DNA from 2 places in the Nocardioides sp. NPDC006303 genome. Region 2 is predicted to be linked to the other one. Evidence: riboswitches for the same ligand, from Rfam matches in the RefSeq annotation. Region 2 holds a riboswitch; the other holds the start of a gene.
The links. Region 2 has a riboswitch for cobalamin ahead of ABZY89_RS26430 (nitrite reductase). Riboswitches for the same ligand answer to the same signal wherever they lie in the genome.
Positions count from the first base shown of each region.

Region 1 (7,442 bases), on a different contig from region 2:
ATGGCGGGCAGCTTGGCCGGGTCCATGGAGGAGATCCGGTCGTACTCCTCCATCAGCGACTCCAGCCGCGCGATGTCGCCGTAGGACTCCGCACGCGCCATCGGCGGCACCAGGTGGTCGATGATCGTGGCGTGCGCGCGGCGCTTCGCCTGGGCACCCTCGCCGGGGTCGTTGACCAGGAACGGGTAGATCAGCGGCATGTTGCCGATCGCCGCATCCGGGCCGCAGGACGCCGAGAGCGCGGCGTTCTTGCCGGGCAGCCACTCCATCGAGCCGTGCTTGCCGAGATGGACGACGGCATCGGCGCGGAAGCCGTTCTCGAGCCAGCGGTAGGCACCGAGGTAGTGGTGCGACGGCGGCAGGTCCGGGTCGTGGTAGATCGCGACCGGGTTCTCCCCGAACCCGCGCGGCGGCTGGATCAGGATGACGATGTTGCCGGCCTGGAGCGTGGCCAGCACGAGCTCGCCCGACTCGTTGATGAAGAGCTCGCCCGGCGTCGGTCCCCAGGTCTCGACCATCTGCTCGCGCAGGTCAGCGGGGAGATCAGCGGTCCACTTGTCGTAGTCGGCCTTGGAGATGCGTACGTGGGCGTCGGTGAGCTGGGCGTTGGTCAGCCACTCCTCGTCCTGGCCACCGGCCGCGATCAGCGCGTGGATCAGCGCGTCGCCGGCGGCGGTGTCGCCCTCCTCCGCGGCGACGGAGTCGAGGATGCGTACGACCTCGTTGTCCTGCCCCAGGTCATAGCCCTCCTCACGGAGCCGGCGCAGCATCCGGATCGCGGAGACCGGAGTGTCCAGGCCGACGGCGTTGCCGATCCGGGAGTGCTTGGTGGGGTAGGCGGAGAGCACCAGGGCGAGGCGCTTGTCCGGGTTGGGCGTGTGCCGCAGGCGCGCGTGGTTGACCGCGATCCGGGCGACCCGCGCGGTGCGCTCGGGGTCGGCGACGTAGTGGGGGAGACCCTGCTCGTCGAGCTCCTTGAAGGAGAACGGGGCGGTGATGATCCGCCCGTCGAACTCGGGGATCGCGATCTGGTTGGCCGAGTCGAGCGGCGTGACGCCGTCGTCGGAGGCCTCCCACTCCGCACGAGAGCTGGTCAGGCACAGTCCCTGGAGCACCGGGATGTCGAGCGCCGCCATCCGCTCCACGTCCCAGGCCTCGTCCTCGCCACCGGCGCTCGCCGAGGCGGGTACGGAGCCACCGGCCGCGAGCACGGTCACGATCAGCGCGTCGAGGGTGCCGAGCGCCTCGTAGAGGTCGTCGGGCGCCGAGCGCAGCGAGCCCGCGAAGACCGGTACGCCGGTGGCCGCGTCGGTCGCGTCGATGGCGTCGGCCAGCGCGTGGGCGAACGCGGTGTTCCCGCTGGTCTCGTGGGCTCGGTAGTAGAGCACCCCGATTCGCGGCTTCCCGTCGGTCGAGCCGGGCCGCTCCGCGAAGCCCCAGGCCGGGACGGTCGCCGGCGGCTCGAACCCGAAGCCGGTCAGCAGGACCGTGTCGGAGAGGAACGCGTGCAGCTGGGCGAGGTTGCCCGGCCCGCCCTCGGCGAGATAGCGGTGAGCCTCGGCGGCGACACCCATCGGGACGGTGGAGTGCTCCATCAGCTCGGCACTCGGCTGCTGCTCGCCACCGAGGACCACGACCGGCGTGCCACGCTCCTTGACGGCGCTCAGGCCGTCCCACAGGTCGGTGGGCGAGCCGAGGAGCCGGAAGACGACCAGGTCGGCGTCGGCCACGACCTGCTCCAGATCGGTCGCTCGCGACGGGTTCGCCCAGGCGTAGTCGGCGCCGCTGGCACGGGCCGAGAGCAGGTCGGTGTCCGAGGTGGACAGAAGGGCGATGCGTACGCGTGCAGAGTCGGCCATGCCGAGTTCCTCCTAGGGGTTCTCGCCCCGTCGATCGGTCGGATAGCCCGTGGCCAGTGTCTGGCTGTGTCCGTGCCCAGAAGCTGTACGGACGTCACAGTGGCGGAACCGCCCCGGACTCTCACCGGGTTCCTGCGCCACGAGCGTGCTCGCAGCCTACCCCGCGCGGCGCGCGAGCCAGGTCTCGCGGGTGATCTCGTACTCGACCTCTCCGTTGGCGTGCCCGGCGAGCGGTTCCTCGAAGTCCTCGTGGAACGCGCGTACGAAGCTCATCCCGACGGAGACCATGGTCGCGCGGGACGCCTCGTTGACCGCCATCGTCTGCGCGATCACCCGATCGATCCCGAGGTCCTCGAACCCATGGCGGAGCAGCTCGAGCGAGCCTTCCTTCGCGAACCCCTTGCGCCAGTGGCGCTGCGGGAGCCGGTAGCCCAGCTCGGCGGCATCGGTGCGCGGCGGGTTGTCGGGCGGCTCGAACATGTAGAGCCCGACTGCCTCACCGGCCGCGTACCCGATCCACTTGCCCAGCGCCTCCGTCTCCTTCGCCACCCGGATCCACTTGTGCATCCGCTCCTCGGTCTCCTCCGGTCTGAGCGCGCGGGTGAACAGATGGCGGAGCACTACCGGATCGGAGTTGAGCTCGACCAGGAACGGCAGATGCTCCTGGCTCAGCGGGACCAGGTCGAGGCGCTCGGTGCGCAGACGGGCTTGCGGCATGGGGCGACGCTAGTGAAGACGTACGCCACAGGCACCTGGTTTCTGGGGCGATCCGGGTTCGACGTCGTCCGACAAGCCAATTGACAAATCTGTTTGTCAATTGCATCCTGGATCTTGTGAGCAACGGCATCATCTACGTCGACGAGCCGGACCGAGTGGCCGCGGCGCTGTCGCCTATCCGTCGGCAGCTGCTCGGTCACCTGCAGGAGCCCACGTCTGCTACCCAGCTCGCCGCCGTGCTCGAGCTGCCTCGCCAGCGGGTGAACTACCATCTGCGGGCGCTGGAGTCGGCCGGGTTGGTGGAGCTGGTCGAGGAGCGGCAGCGCCGTGGATTCGTCGAGCGGATCGTGCGTGCGAAGCCGGGCGCGATCGTGGTCGACCCATCGGTGATGGGCCGCGGATCCGACTCTGCTGAGAGCGCGGGGCGGATCATGGACCAGTTCGCCGCCGACCACCTTGTCGGGGTGGCGGCGGCCACCGTGCGGGATGTGGCCCGCATGCAGGTCAAGGCAGACGAGCAGGGCAAGCGCCTGCTCACGTTCACGATCGAGGCAGCCGTGCGCTTCGCTGATGCCGCCGACGTGCACAGATTCACCGAGGAGCTGACCGAAGCGCTGCGGCGTACGGCCGAGGGTTTCGACAGCCCGACCGGTCGGCAGTACCGCGTGGTCATCGGTGGGCATCCCGCCCCGGCAGCGGTGACCGAACCGTCCGAACAGGAGCAGAGCGATGAATGACATCCAGAGCGGCGAGACGCCGCGGATCGAGGTCACCGCGGCGGCCTCGGCCGATACCGCGTGGCAGGCGCTGCGGGACCCGGCCGCCATCCGACAGTGGCACGGCTGGGACGCGGATGAGACCGAGGCCGAGATCGACTCGATCTACTTCACCGAGGTCGTCGAGGAGGCCGACCGGCGCACACTGGTCGCCAACGGCGGCGACAGGTTCGAGATCCAGCCGGACGGCGACGGCGTCAGAATCACGCTGACTCGTGCGCCGTTGTCCGGCAACCCGGACTGGGACGCCTACTACGACGACGTCACCGAGGGTTGGACGTCATTCATGCATCAGCTTCGGTTCGCGCTCGAGCGCCGCCCCGGCATGACACGCCGCACGTTGTTCTTCGCCGATCGCGGCTCCTACTCGGGCACCGTCATCGAGCGGCTCGGTCTCGACGCTGTCGCCGGCCAGCCCCGGGGCAGCCGCTACACAGCGACGATCGCCGGGGAGGACGTGGCCGGCGAGGTGTGGTTCCGCTCGGCGCACCAGCTGGGCGTGACGGTCGACGCATGGGGCGAGGGCCTGCTGGTGATCGCCGGCACCGCGCCGTCGGACGCCGACCCGGCCGGCACGTCGATGGCCATCCTCAGCACGTACGGCCTCGACGGCGCCGACTTCGGGCAGCTCGACACGAGGTGGACCGGTTGGTGGGCCGATCACCGGGCGGGGGAGTGATCCCCAGCCAGGTGGCGTAGGGCTCGGTGGGCGGCGTGATAGCCGCACATGCCGTGGACGCCGGCGCCGGGCGGGGTGGCGGCGGAGCAGAGGAACATCCCGGGGATGCCGGTGTCGTAGCCGGCGAGTGTGGGCCGGACGATCAGCTGGCGAAGGGTGTTGGCGCCGGTTGAGATGTCACCCCCGACGTAGTTGAGGTTGTACGCCGCGTAGTCGGCCGGTGTGGTGACGTGCGTCGCCACGATCTGATCGCGGAAGCCGGGGGCGAAGCGCTCGATCTGGGCCAGCACCGCGTCGGTGGCGTCGCCCTCGTAGGCGTGCGGGACCTGCGCATAGGCCCAGACCGGTTTGAGGTCTCCTGCCGAGCGGGTCGGGTCGGCGACGTACTGCTGACCCAGCAGCACGAACGGACGCTCCGGCATCCGCCCTGCCACGATCTCCCGCTCGCTGGTCGCCACCTCGGCGATCGTCCCGCCGAGATGGACGGTGCCGGCGCGGCCGACCTCCGGGTCACGCCACGGGATCGGACCGCGGACCGCCAGGTCGAGCTTGTACGCCGCGGGACCGTGCTGCCACCTCCGCATCGCCCGACGCGGCCGCTCGGGAAGTGCGGCACCGGCGATGTCGGCGAAGCCGCCGGGGCTGGTGTCGAACAAGGTGACATCCGTGTCCGGAAGGTCGGCGAGGTTGCGGACGGTGGTGCCGGTGACGATGGTGCCGCCCAGCTCCTCGAGCCGTTGCGCCATGGCGAGGGTGATCGCGTGGGAGCCGCCCTCGGCGACCGGCCACCCGTAGCGATGCCCGCTGACCACGAGCATGGTGCCCACGGCGGCCGTGCCCGGGCGGTCCAGCGGCTGGAACGCGTGCGCCGCGCACCCGGCGAAGAGCCCCTTCGCCTCCTCCTCGCGGAAGGCCCGGGCGAGCACGGTGGCCGGTGGAACGGCACGCATCCCGAAGCCGGCCAGGCGGAACGGATGCCGGGGGAGCCGCACGATCGGACCGAGGACGTGGTCCGAGATCGCGTCCCAGCCGCGTACGACCGGGCCGAACAGCTGCCGCCAGCGCTGCCCGTCGGTGCCCAAGCCGGCGGCCGTCTCATCGACGGAGCGGTGCAGGAGCGCTGCCGTGCCTGTGTCGAGCGGATGGGCGAGCTCGATCTCGGGAAAGCGCCAGGTCAGGCCGTACTTCTCCAGCTCGAGGTTGCGCAGGAACGGTGAGGCCAGGCCGAGCGGATGGATCGCCGAGCAGATGTCGTGGCGCAGCCCGGGCAGGGTCAGCTCGGCGGTGCGCGTGCCGCCGCCGACGGTCTCCGCGGCCTCGAGGACCGTCACCCTCACGCCCCGCTGTGCGAGCACGATCGCGGCCGCCAGCCCGTTGGGCCCGGCGCCGACGACGGTCGCGGAGTGCGGCTTCATGGGACCAATCCAACCAGCGGGGCCGGTCATTCGTTCAGGCTCCGTCGTTCAAGACCCGGTTGGCGACGGCGAAGGCGGTGTTGGCGGCGGGTACGCCGACGTAGATCGAGGTCTGCAGGAGCACCTCGATGATCTCCTCGCGGGTCAGCCCGTTGGTGAGCGCGGCGCGGAGATGGAACTCGAGCTCCTCGAAATGGCGGCCGGCGACCAGGGCGGTGAGGACGCCGATCGAGCGGTCTCGGCGGGCGAGGCCGGGGCGGGTCCAGATCGTGCCCCAGGCGTAGCGCGTGATCAGGTCCTGATAGTCGCGGTTGACGTCGGTGATCGCGGCGGTGGCCCGGTCGACGTGGTCGTCGCCGAGCACCTGGCGGCGTACGTTCATCCCGGCCGCGTAGGCCTGGTCGGAGGCCGTCACGTGGGAGGTGACCAGGGTGGAGACGGCGTGCGGCGCCTCGGCCGGCGCGAGGTGACCGACGGCGTCGAGGGCGACGAGCCGCCCGTTGCGCACCCCGACGGCGATCTCCTCGAGCGAGGCCGGCGGGGTCGGGGCGTCGTCGACACCCGCGATCGCCAGGACCGGCGCGGCGACCTCGGCGAGCCGGCCGCGGACGTCGTACGCCGCCAGCGCCTCGCAGACCAGCGCGTAGCTCTCCGCGTCGGCGTCGCGCAGCGAGTGGAGCAGCGCGCCGCCCCGGGCGGGCTCGCGCTCGAGGAAGCCGGGGGCGAACCAGCGCTGGGTGGAGCCGGCGATCTGCGAGGCGGTGCCGGCGGCGCGTACGGTCTTCGCACGGTCGTTCCAGCCCTCCGGTTCGCCGATCTTGGCGCCGGTGTTGGTGAGCACCGCGGCGCTCACCCGGGTGGGTGCGTCGAGCAGGAGCTGGAGGCCGACGGCCCCGCCGACCGAGTCGCCGGCGTAGGCGAAGGTGCCGTGGCGCTCGCCGCGGTCGGTGAGGACCCGGTCTACGCAGGCGAGCACGCCCGCGGCGAGGTCGGCCATGGAGAAGGCGTCGGTGGTGGGGGTGCCGTGGCCGTGGCCCGGGAGCTCCCAGCCGATGACGTGGAAGCTGTCCGCGAGCAGCTCGGCAGCGGCGGCCCAGAGCGCGGTCACCGAGGTGCCGAGGGACGGGCCCACGACCAGGAGCGGCTTGCTCGGGTCTCCGGCCAGCTCGACAGGGGTGATCCTCGGCGTCATTTACAGGTCCTTCCAGATTTCGTGGGCGCGGGCGAGGGTGGAGTCGATGAGGGCGTCGGTGGCGCCGAGATAGTCATCGAGCCCGGCAGCAGCCTCGGTCCCGGCAAGGATCTCGCCGCCCACGAACCCGGTCAGCGACCGCTGCTCGGCCAGCAGGTCCGCGCCCGCGGCTTCGGCGGTGGCGCGCATCCGGGCCGCGTCGACGCGGAGCCCGGCGAGAAGCTCGGTGGTCTGCGAGGCGGCGACGGCGCTGCGGCGGGCGAGGGTCTGCAGGGTCTCCCACTCGACGTGCCAGGCGCCGTCGGGACGTTCGTCGACGTACGTCGCCGCGGCGGTGTGGAGCGTCGCGGCCAGCGGGGGAGCGGCGAGTGCATGGCGGCGGACGAGGACCGAGAGCACCGGGTTGGACTTGTGCGGCATGGTCGAGGAACCGCCGCGCCCCTCGCCGGCCGGCTCGGCGAGCTCGCCGATCTCCGGGCGGGCCAGCAGGGTGATGTCGGTGGCGATCCGGCCCCAGGTATCGGCCACGGTGACCAGCGCGTCGGCGGCCGCGGTCAGCGGCGCGCGGTTGGTGTGCCAGGGGGTTCGCGGGGTCAGCCCGAGCGTGGTCGCCGCGGTATGGGCCGCATCTTGGGCAGCGGAGACGGGATCGCCGAGACCGCGGAGCCGGGCCAGGCCGACGACCGCCGCCAGGGTGCCGGCCGCGCCACCGATCTGGGCGGGCAGTGACGTACGCGTCCGGCGGAGGGCCTCGGCGGCGTCGCTCAGGCCGGAGAGCCAGGTCGCGGCCTTGAGACCGAAGGT
Region 1 covers NZ_JBEXRR010000068.1:6,913-14,354, reverse strand. The annotation lists gene ABZY89_RS28755 (cobaltochelatase subunit CobN) at 1-1,859, opposite strand, end outside; cobalamin riboswitch at 1,893-2,038, opposite strand; gene ABZY89_RS28750 (GNAT family N-acetyltransferase) at 2,016-2,576, opposite strand; gene ABZY89_RS28745 (helix-turn-helix domain-containing protein) at 2,693-3,313, shown strand; gene ABZY89_RS28740 (hypothetical protein) at 3,306-4,031, shown strand; gene ABZY89_RS28735 (NAD(P)/FAD-dependent oxidoreductase) at 4,013-5,446, opposite strand; gene ABZY89_RS28730 (alpha/beta fold hydrolase) at 5,481-6,638, opposite strand; gene ABZY89_RS28725 (lyase family protein) at 6,639-7,442, opposite strand, start outside.
Region 1: linked by a shared signal. The riboswitch ahead of ABZY89_RS28755 (cobaltochelatase subunit CobN) and the one ahead of ABZY89_RS26430 (nitrite reductase) in region 2 are both predicted to bind cobalamin.

Region 2 (7,442 bases):
AGGACGGTGAGGACGTCGGTCTGGCGCACCAGCGGCGTCGAGACGGCAGCGGTGGCGGCCGCGAAGGCGGGCACCCCGGGCACGACCGAGGTCTCGTAGACCTCCTTGAAGCGGTCGTGGAGATACATCGAGGAGCCGTAGAAGAGCGGGTCGCCCTCGGCGAGCAGGACCACGTCGCGCCCGGCGTCGAGGTGAGCGGAGAGCCGGACCGCGCAGGACTCGTAGAACTCGGCCATCGCCCCGACATAGCCGCCCGGGTGCGAGGTGGTGCCGGTGGTGACCGGGTAGCGCAGCTCCTCCTCGATCGCCTCCGCAGGGATCAGCGAGGACGCGATCCTGCGAGCGTGCGACTGCTTGCGCACCCCTGCGTGGTAGGCGATCACGGGGGCCGCGCCGATCAGCCGGGCAGCCTTGAGGGTGATCAGCTCGGGATCGCCGGGACCGATGCCGACAACAGTGAACCGCCCGCGTACATCCGTGCTCATTCCTGCTCCTGGGCGAGTGCGTTGAGGGCGGAGGACGTCATCGCGGAGCCGCCGCGGCGGCCCCGGACCGTGACGAAGGGGATGTCGATCCCGTGCTCGTCGGCGAAGGCGGCGAGCGCCTCCTTGGACTCGGCGGCGCCGATGAAGCCCACCGGGCAGCCGACGATCGCGGCCGGCCGCGGACCGCCGTCGAGGATCATCTCGAGCAGGTGGAAGAGCGCCGTCGGGGCGTTGCCGATGGCGACCACCGCACCCTCGAGGTAGGGCTCCCACAGGGACAGCGCGGCGGCGGTGCGGGTCGTCGCCCACTCCCGGGCGAGCGCCGGGACCCGGTCGTCACCGAGCATGCAGAGCACCTCGTTGTCGCGCGGCAGCCGGCTGCGGGTGACCCCGGTGGCGACCATCGTCGCGTCGCACAGGATCGGCGCACCGGCCTCCAGCGCCCCGCGCGCGGCCTTCACCAGGCCGGGGTGGATGACCAGGTCGGAGGCGAGATCGACCTGGCCGCTGCCGTGGATCATCCGCACCGCGAGCCGCTCGGCGTCGGCCGGCACCGCGGAGAGGTCGGCCTCGCGCCGGATGGTCGCGAAGGAGTCGACGTAGATCGCCGGCCCCTGGTCGATGTAGTCGTAGCGCCGAGGAGGGCGCACCTGCGGCGAGGGCACGAGTACGCCGCGCCACGGTGTCACGACGACCGCCGGCGCTCGTTCCGCCAGGGCAGAGACCGCGGCCCGGTCCAGGGCTCCGTCCGGGGCGGCGACGTGCTCGCCACCGGGCACCTGCCCGTAGCCGAGCCCCTCGGCCTCGGCCGGGACCCGGTCGTCGGCCGCGACCGGCTCGACCATCGGTGCGTCCAGCTCGGAGACATGCCAGGGCGCGGACGGCCCCTCGCCGCGTACGTCCAGGAAGCGCGAAGCGAGCGCGACCAGCCGGGACGCGGCCTCGGTGAGCGGTACGACAGGCCCCCACGAGTCACCGACCCGGAGCTGACCCTCGACGGCGGACAGCGCCACCAGCCCGAGGTCGCACTCCCGCGAGACCAGGTCGCCGCGACCGTCGTCGAGCACGAAGAGGAACCGCCCCGGCAACGCGGCCAGCCGCGGCGAGGCACACAGCAGCCGGTCCAGCGACGCCGCGACGCCGCGCAGGTCGGCACGTCCCCCGGCGAGCCCGGTCTGCGGGGAGACCATCACGTTGCGTACGAGCTCGTGGGTCTGCGCCGGCACCAGACCGGTCGCCTTCAGCGCGGTGAGCACCTCACCAGGCAGCCCGCCGTCGACACTGGGCAGGCCGCGCACCTGCAGGTTGGCGCGACCGGTGAGATAGATCCGCCCGTCGCCGTAGGTCTCCGCCACGGAGAACAGCGAGAGCAGCGCGGCGGACGAGACGGACCCGCCGATCAGGCGCAGCCGCACCAGCAGGCCGTCCTCGGCGGCCCACGGACGACCGACTCCGGGGCACCGGTCGGTTCGGACTCGCGACATCAGGACACCTGCTCTGCGTCATGTGCCCTTGCGCGGGGCACGTGGTGACCTGGCGGCGGGTGCCGCCAGAGCCAGCAGGTCTTCGGACTCGGAATCGATCGGAACGGAGCGCCTTCCCGGAGCCAGGCTCCAGTGGCTGCCATCCCCGGAAGGAGGGCGTGCCCCGCCCGTCATCCTCACCGCTGCGCGTCAGTCCCGGACTTTCACCGGGTTCCCTGACCCCATCAGGCATGGAGTACGACTGGCAGGGCGAGACTACCCACTTGCGGACACGGCGCCGAATTGCTCACCGCCCGGCCCCTGTTTGTGCCAATGTTCGGCTACTCGAAATCTCCCGACGCCACACCCCCACAGATGGAGTCCCCCGTGACAGGCTCGGCTCACCGGCAGTTGTTCGTTCTCGCGCCCATCCCGGCGCTCGCGCTCGGTTTGACGGCCTGCGCCACGACCTCGGAGTCGAAGGTCTCGATCGGTCTGGTGGTGCCCACCTCCGGCGTCCACAAGTCGATCGGCACCGACATGTCCCGGGGCTTCGACCTCTACCTCGACCAGCACGGCGGGAAGCTCGGTGGCCGGCTGATCGACGTCGTCGAGGCCGACGAGGGCGACCGGGCCGAGACGGGTGTCGCCGCGGTGACCAGGCTGATCCAGGACGACGAGGTCCAGGCGGTCGTCGGGTTGGTGAGCTCGGAGACGGCGCTCGCGGCCAAGGACGTCGCGACCAACAGCGAGACGCCGCTGATCGTGACCGGCGCCGGCGCCGACGAGCTCGCCGACGGCTCCGACTACGTGTGGCGCACGTCCTCGACCAACGCGGACCTGGGCGGCGCGCTCGGGCAGGCGGTCGCCCAGGAGACCGACCGAGGCACGGCGTACGTCATCGGCTCCGACGACGCGGCCGGTCACGAGTTCTCCGACAGCTTCATGATCGCCCTGGAGGCGGCCGGCAGCAGCGTGGCGGGTCAGAGCTACACCCCGGCCGGCGTGACCGAGGAGTGGTCGGGGCTCTTCGACAAGGCGAAGGAGTCGGGCGCGGACGCGATCTTCGCCGCCTATGCCGGCAAGGAGGCGGAGGCGTTCGTGAAGCAGTACCGCGAGTCCGGGCTGGCCAAGAGCACCAGGCTCTACGGCCCGGGCTTCCTCACCGAGGGCGACGTGCTGTCGGCGCTGGGCAGCACCGCGTCCGGCGTACGCACCGCGCTGCACTACAGCGACGCGATGGACTCGCTGATGAACGACGCCTTCGTGAAGGACTACCGCAAGGCGTACGACGCCACCCCGACGGTCTACTCGGTGCAGGCCTACGACGCCGCGGCCGCGCTCGACAAGGCGCTCGACCTCTCCGACGACGTCAACCGCAACGAGATCGCCGACTCGCTCGGGTCGGTCGGCACCATCGTCAGCCCGCGCGGGAACTGGTCTTTCGACCCCAACCACAACCCCGACCAGCCCTACTTCCTGCGGGTGGTCAAGGGCACCGCCGACGGCCCCCGCAACGTCGTGCTGCAGGAGATCACCTCAGCGGGCAGCTGACTCCGAACGCAGCTCCTCCCGGGTCGCGGCCAGCTCCTCGCGTACGGCGGTGAGGTCCTCGCGCAACGAGGTGAGGATGGCCATCATCTCGGCGTCGGACTCCTCCTCGTGTTTGGTGAGGCTCTCGACGCTCTCCATGCCGGAGACGACCACGGCGAGGAACAGGTTGAGGACCGCGAAGGTCATCACCAGGATGAAGACGACGAAGAAGATCCAGGCGGAGGGGTCCTCGGCCATCACCTCGCGGGCGATGTCGGGCCAGGCCTCCCCGGTCATGGTCTGGAACAGCGTGAAGGCGCTGGTGCCGAGGTCGCCGAAGTACTCCGGCGCGATCGAGCCGTAGAGGTTGGTCGAGATGACCACCGCGACGTACATCATCAGCCCCAGCAGCGCCGCGACCGACCCCATCCCCGGCATCGCCGCGATCAGGCCGTCTACGACGCGACGCATGGACGGGACCGAGTTGACCAGGCGCAGCACGCGCAGGATCCGCAGTGCCCGCAGCACCGACATCGGTCCGGTCGCCGGCACCAGCGCGATCGCGACGATCACGGTGTCGAAGATGTTCCACGGGTCGCGGAAGAACTTGGAGCCGTACGCCACCAGCCGCAGCACCAGCTCGACGACGAAGACCCCGAGGAGCACGCTGTCGAGCAGCGCCAGCTCATGGGCGAGGTGTTCGGGGACCATCGTCTCCACACCGAGGACCACCGCGTTGAGGATGATCACCCCGATGATCGTCTTCTGGAAGAGGTCGTCCTCGACCAGCGCACGCACCCGGGCGCGCACCGAGATGTTGCTCGAACCCATGCTCGCGATGTCCTCCTGTGACCCGTGACAGCGGCCGGAGCCTATCGGGCCGACTCGGCGCGTCAGGTTGTGGCCAGGTGCAGCGCGAGCCCGAGCCCGGCCAGACCGACCAGCCAGCGCAGTGGGCGCTCGGGGGCGACCCGGACGATCGCCGGCCCCAGGAAGCCGCCGATCACGGCACCCGCTCCGAGGGCGATCGCGGCGGGCCAGTCCACGGGAGCGAAGAAGACGTACGCGATCGCCGCGGTGCCGTTGGCGACGCCGGTGGCGACGTTCTTGACCGCGTTGGTGATCGCCAGGGCCTCGGTGCGCTCGAGCACCAGAACGGCCAGCGCGATGATCCCGACGCCGGCGCCGAAGTAGCCGCCGTAGATGCCGAGCACGAACACGATGACGCCCCAGCCGAACCCGCGGGCGAGCGTACGTCGCCCCTCGACACCTGTTGAGGAGTCCTGCCGCGGCGGCCGCGCGGCCGCGCGGGCAGCTGCCCAGGACCGGATCCGGTCGCGGAGCAGCAGGAGCACCGCCCCACCGCCGACGAGCCAGGGCACCACGGTCTCGAACGCCTCGGCCGGCGTGGTGAGCAGCAGGGCCGCGCCGACCGCGCCGCCGAGGAAGGAGGCCAGGGCCAGCCAGGCGATCCTTCTGCCCTGGCCGCGCAGCTCGCGACGCGAACCCGCGACGGTGCCGCCGGTGACGCCGAACATGGCCACCGTGTTGGTGACGTTGGCGACGACCGGCGGCAGCCCCGCGGCCAGCAGGGAGGGGTAGCTGACCAGCGAGGCGAGACCGGCCACCGAGCCAGTCAGTCCCGCACCGATGCCGGCGAGCAGGAGCCAGGCGAGCTCGGCGCTCACCGGGTTGTCATCAGGGCGGGCATCAGGGCGGGCATCAGGGCGGTCAACGAACCAGGCACGGGCGCTTGGGATCGAAGGTCCACCCCGACACCAGGTACTGCATGGCGACGCCGTCGTCGCGTACGCCGAGCCCGTGCTCGAGGTAGAGCTCGTGAGCGGCCGCGACCCGGTCGCGGTCGAGCCGGATCCCGAGACCCGGGGCAGCCGGCACCGCGACGGCACCGTCGCGGATCTCCAGCGGCGACTCGGTCAGCCCCTGGCCGTCCTGCCAGATCCAGTGGGTGTCAAGCGCGGTGATCTTCCCCGGTGCGGCGGCGCCGACGTGGGTGAACATGGCCAGCGAGACGTCGAAGTGGTTGTTGGAGTGGGAGCCCCAGGTCAGCCCGAAGTCGTGGCACATCTGGGCGACGCGGACGGAGCCGGACATGGTCCAGAAGTGCGGGTCGGCCAGCGGGATGTCGACGGCGTTGGTGCGGATCGCGTGGGCCATCTGGCGCCAGTCGGTCGCGATCATGTTGGTCGCGGTACGCAGCCCGGTGGCGCGCTTGAACTCGGCCATGATCTCGCGGCCCGAGTAGCCGCCCTCGGCGCCGCAGGGGTCCTCGGCGTACGCGAGCACGTCGTCCTTGCCGCCCAGCAGCCGGACCGCGTCGGCGAGCAGCCAGCCGCCGTTGGGGTCAAGGGTGATCCGGGCGTCGGGGAAGCGCTCGTGGAGGGCGGTCACCGCGGCGACCTCCTCCTCACCGGCGAGGACGCCGCCCTTGAGCTTGAAGTCGGCGAAGCCGTAGCGGGCCTGAGCGGCCTCGGCGAGACGTACGACCGCCTCGGGGGTCAGCGCGACCTCTCGCCTGACGCGGTCCCAGTCGTCCGCGCCGTCGGGCTCGCGGAGATAGGGCAGGTCGGTCTTGTCGGGGTCGCCGACGTAGAAGAGGTAGCCGAGCATCGGCACCGAGTCGCGCTGCTGCCCGTCGCCGAGCAGCTCGGCGACCGGCACACCCTGCTCCTGGCCTGCGAGATCGAGGAGCGCGGACTCCAGCGCGGTGACGGCGTGGACCGTCGTACGCAGGTCGAAGGTCTGGGCTCCGCGGCCGCCGGCGTCGCGGTCGGCGAACCGCTCCGCGACCTGCCGGAGCAGGCTGCGATAGCGGGTGACCGGCTGCCCCACGAGCAGCTCGGCGGCCTCTTCGATGGTGCGCCGGATCGGCTCACCGCCGGGGACCTCGCCGACACCCTCGCGTCCCTCGGAGTCGGTGAGGATCGCGATGTTGCGGGTGAAGAACGGCGCGTGCGCACCGCTGAGGTTGAGCAGCATCGAGTCATGGCCCGCGACCGGGACGACCTCGACCTTGCCAATGGTGGGCACAGTGGTCGTGGTGTTCATGGCAGCTGCAGCTCGCCGTCGATCCGGCGGGCGAGGTGCCACGGGTTGTCGTCGCGTACGGCCTCCGGGAGGATCGCGGCCGGTACGTCCTGGTAGGCGACCGGGCGCTGGAAGCGCTCGATCGCGAGGCTGCCGACCGAGGTGGTGCGGGAGTCGGAGGTGGCCGGGTACGGGCCGCCGTGGACCATCGCGTGGCCGACCTCGACGCCCGTGGGCCAGCCGTTGAAGAGGATCCGCCCGGCCTTGAGCTCGAGCGCGGAGACGACCTGCGCGGCCGCCTCGTTGTCGGCGTCGGTGGCGTGGACCGTCGCGGTGAGCTGGCCCTCGAGGGAGTCCAGGCTGGGCAGCAGCTCCTCGACGGTGTCGTAGCGGACCACGACGCCGGAGGCGCCGAAGACCTCGTCGGTCACGCCGGCAAGACGGGCGGCCTCGACGATCTGGGGCGCGGGGGCGTCGGTGTCCCCGGCGGTGCCCTCGCCGACGACGGCGACACCGTCGGTGGCACGGAGCGCGGCGGTGCCCTTCTCGTAGGCGGCGGCGATGCCGGAGGTCAGCATGGTCGCGCCGACGGCCTCGGCCGTGGCGCGGCCGGCGGCGGCCAGGAAGGCGTCGCCCGCCTCGCTCTTCGGGAGGAAGAGCAGGCCGGGGTTGGTGCAGAACTGGCCGGAGCCGAGGGTCAGCGAGCCGACGTACGCCTTGGCGAGCGCGTCGACGTCGCCGTCTAGCGCCCCGGGGAGGACGACGACGGGGTTGATCGAGGACATCTCGGCGTAGACCGGGATCGGCTCGGGGCGGGCCGCTGCGGCAGCGACGATCGCCAGCCCGCCGCCTCGGGAGCCGGTGAAGCCGACCGCCTTGATCCGCGGGTCGACGACCAGGGCCTGGCCGAGCT
Region 2 covers NZ_JBEXRR010000051.1:27,641-35,082, forward strand. The annotation lists gene cobJ (precorrin-3B C(17)-methyltransferase) at 1-485, opposite strand, end outside; gene ABZY89_RS26425 (precorrin-8X methylmutase) at 482-1,135, opposite strand; partial or broken gene ABZY89_RS26430 (nitrite reductase) at 1,781-1,969, opposite strand; cobalamin riboswitch at 2,025-2,230, opposite strand; gene ABZY89_RS26435 (ABC transporter substrate-binding protein) at 2,336-3,502, shown strand; gene ABZY89_RS26440 (ion transporter) at 3,488-4,312, opposite strand; gene ABZY89_RS26445 (sulfite exporter TauE/SafE family protein) at 4,375-5,169, opposite strand; gene ABZY89_RS26450 (enolase C-terminal domain-like protein) at 5,213-6,550, opposite strand; gene ABZY89_RS26455 (aldehyde dehydrogenase (NADP(+))) at 6,547-7,442, opposite strand, start outside.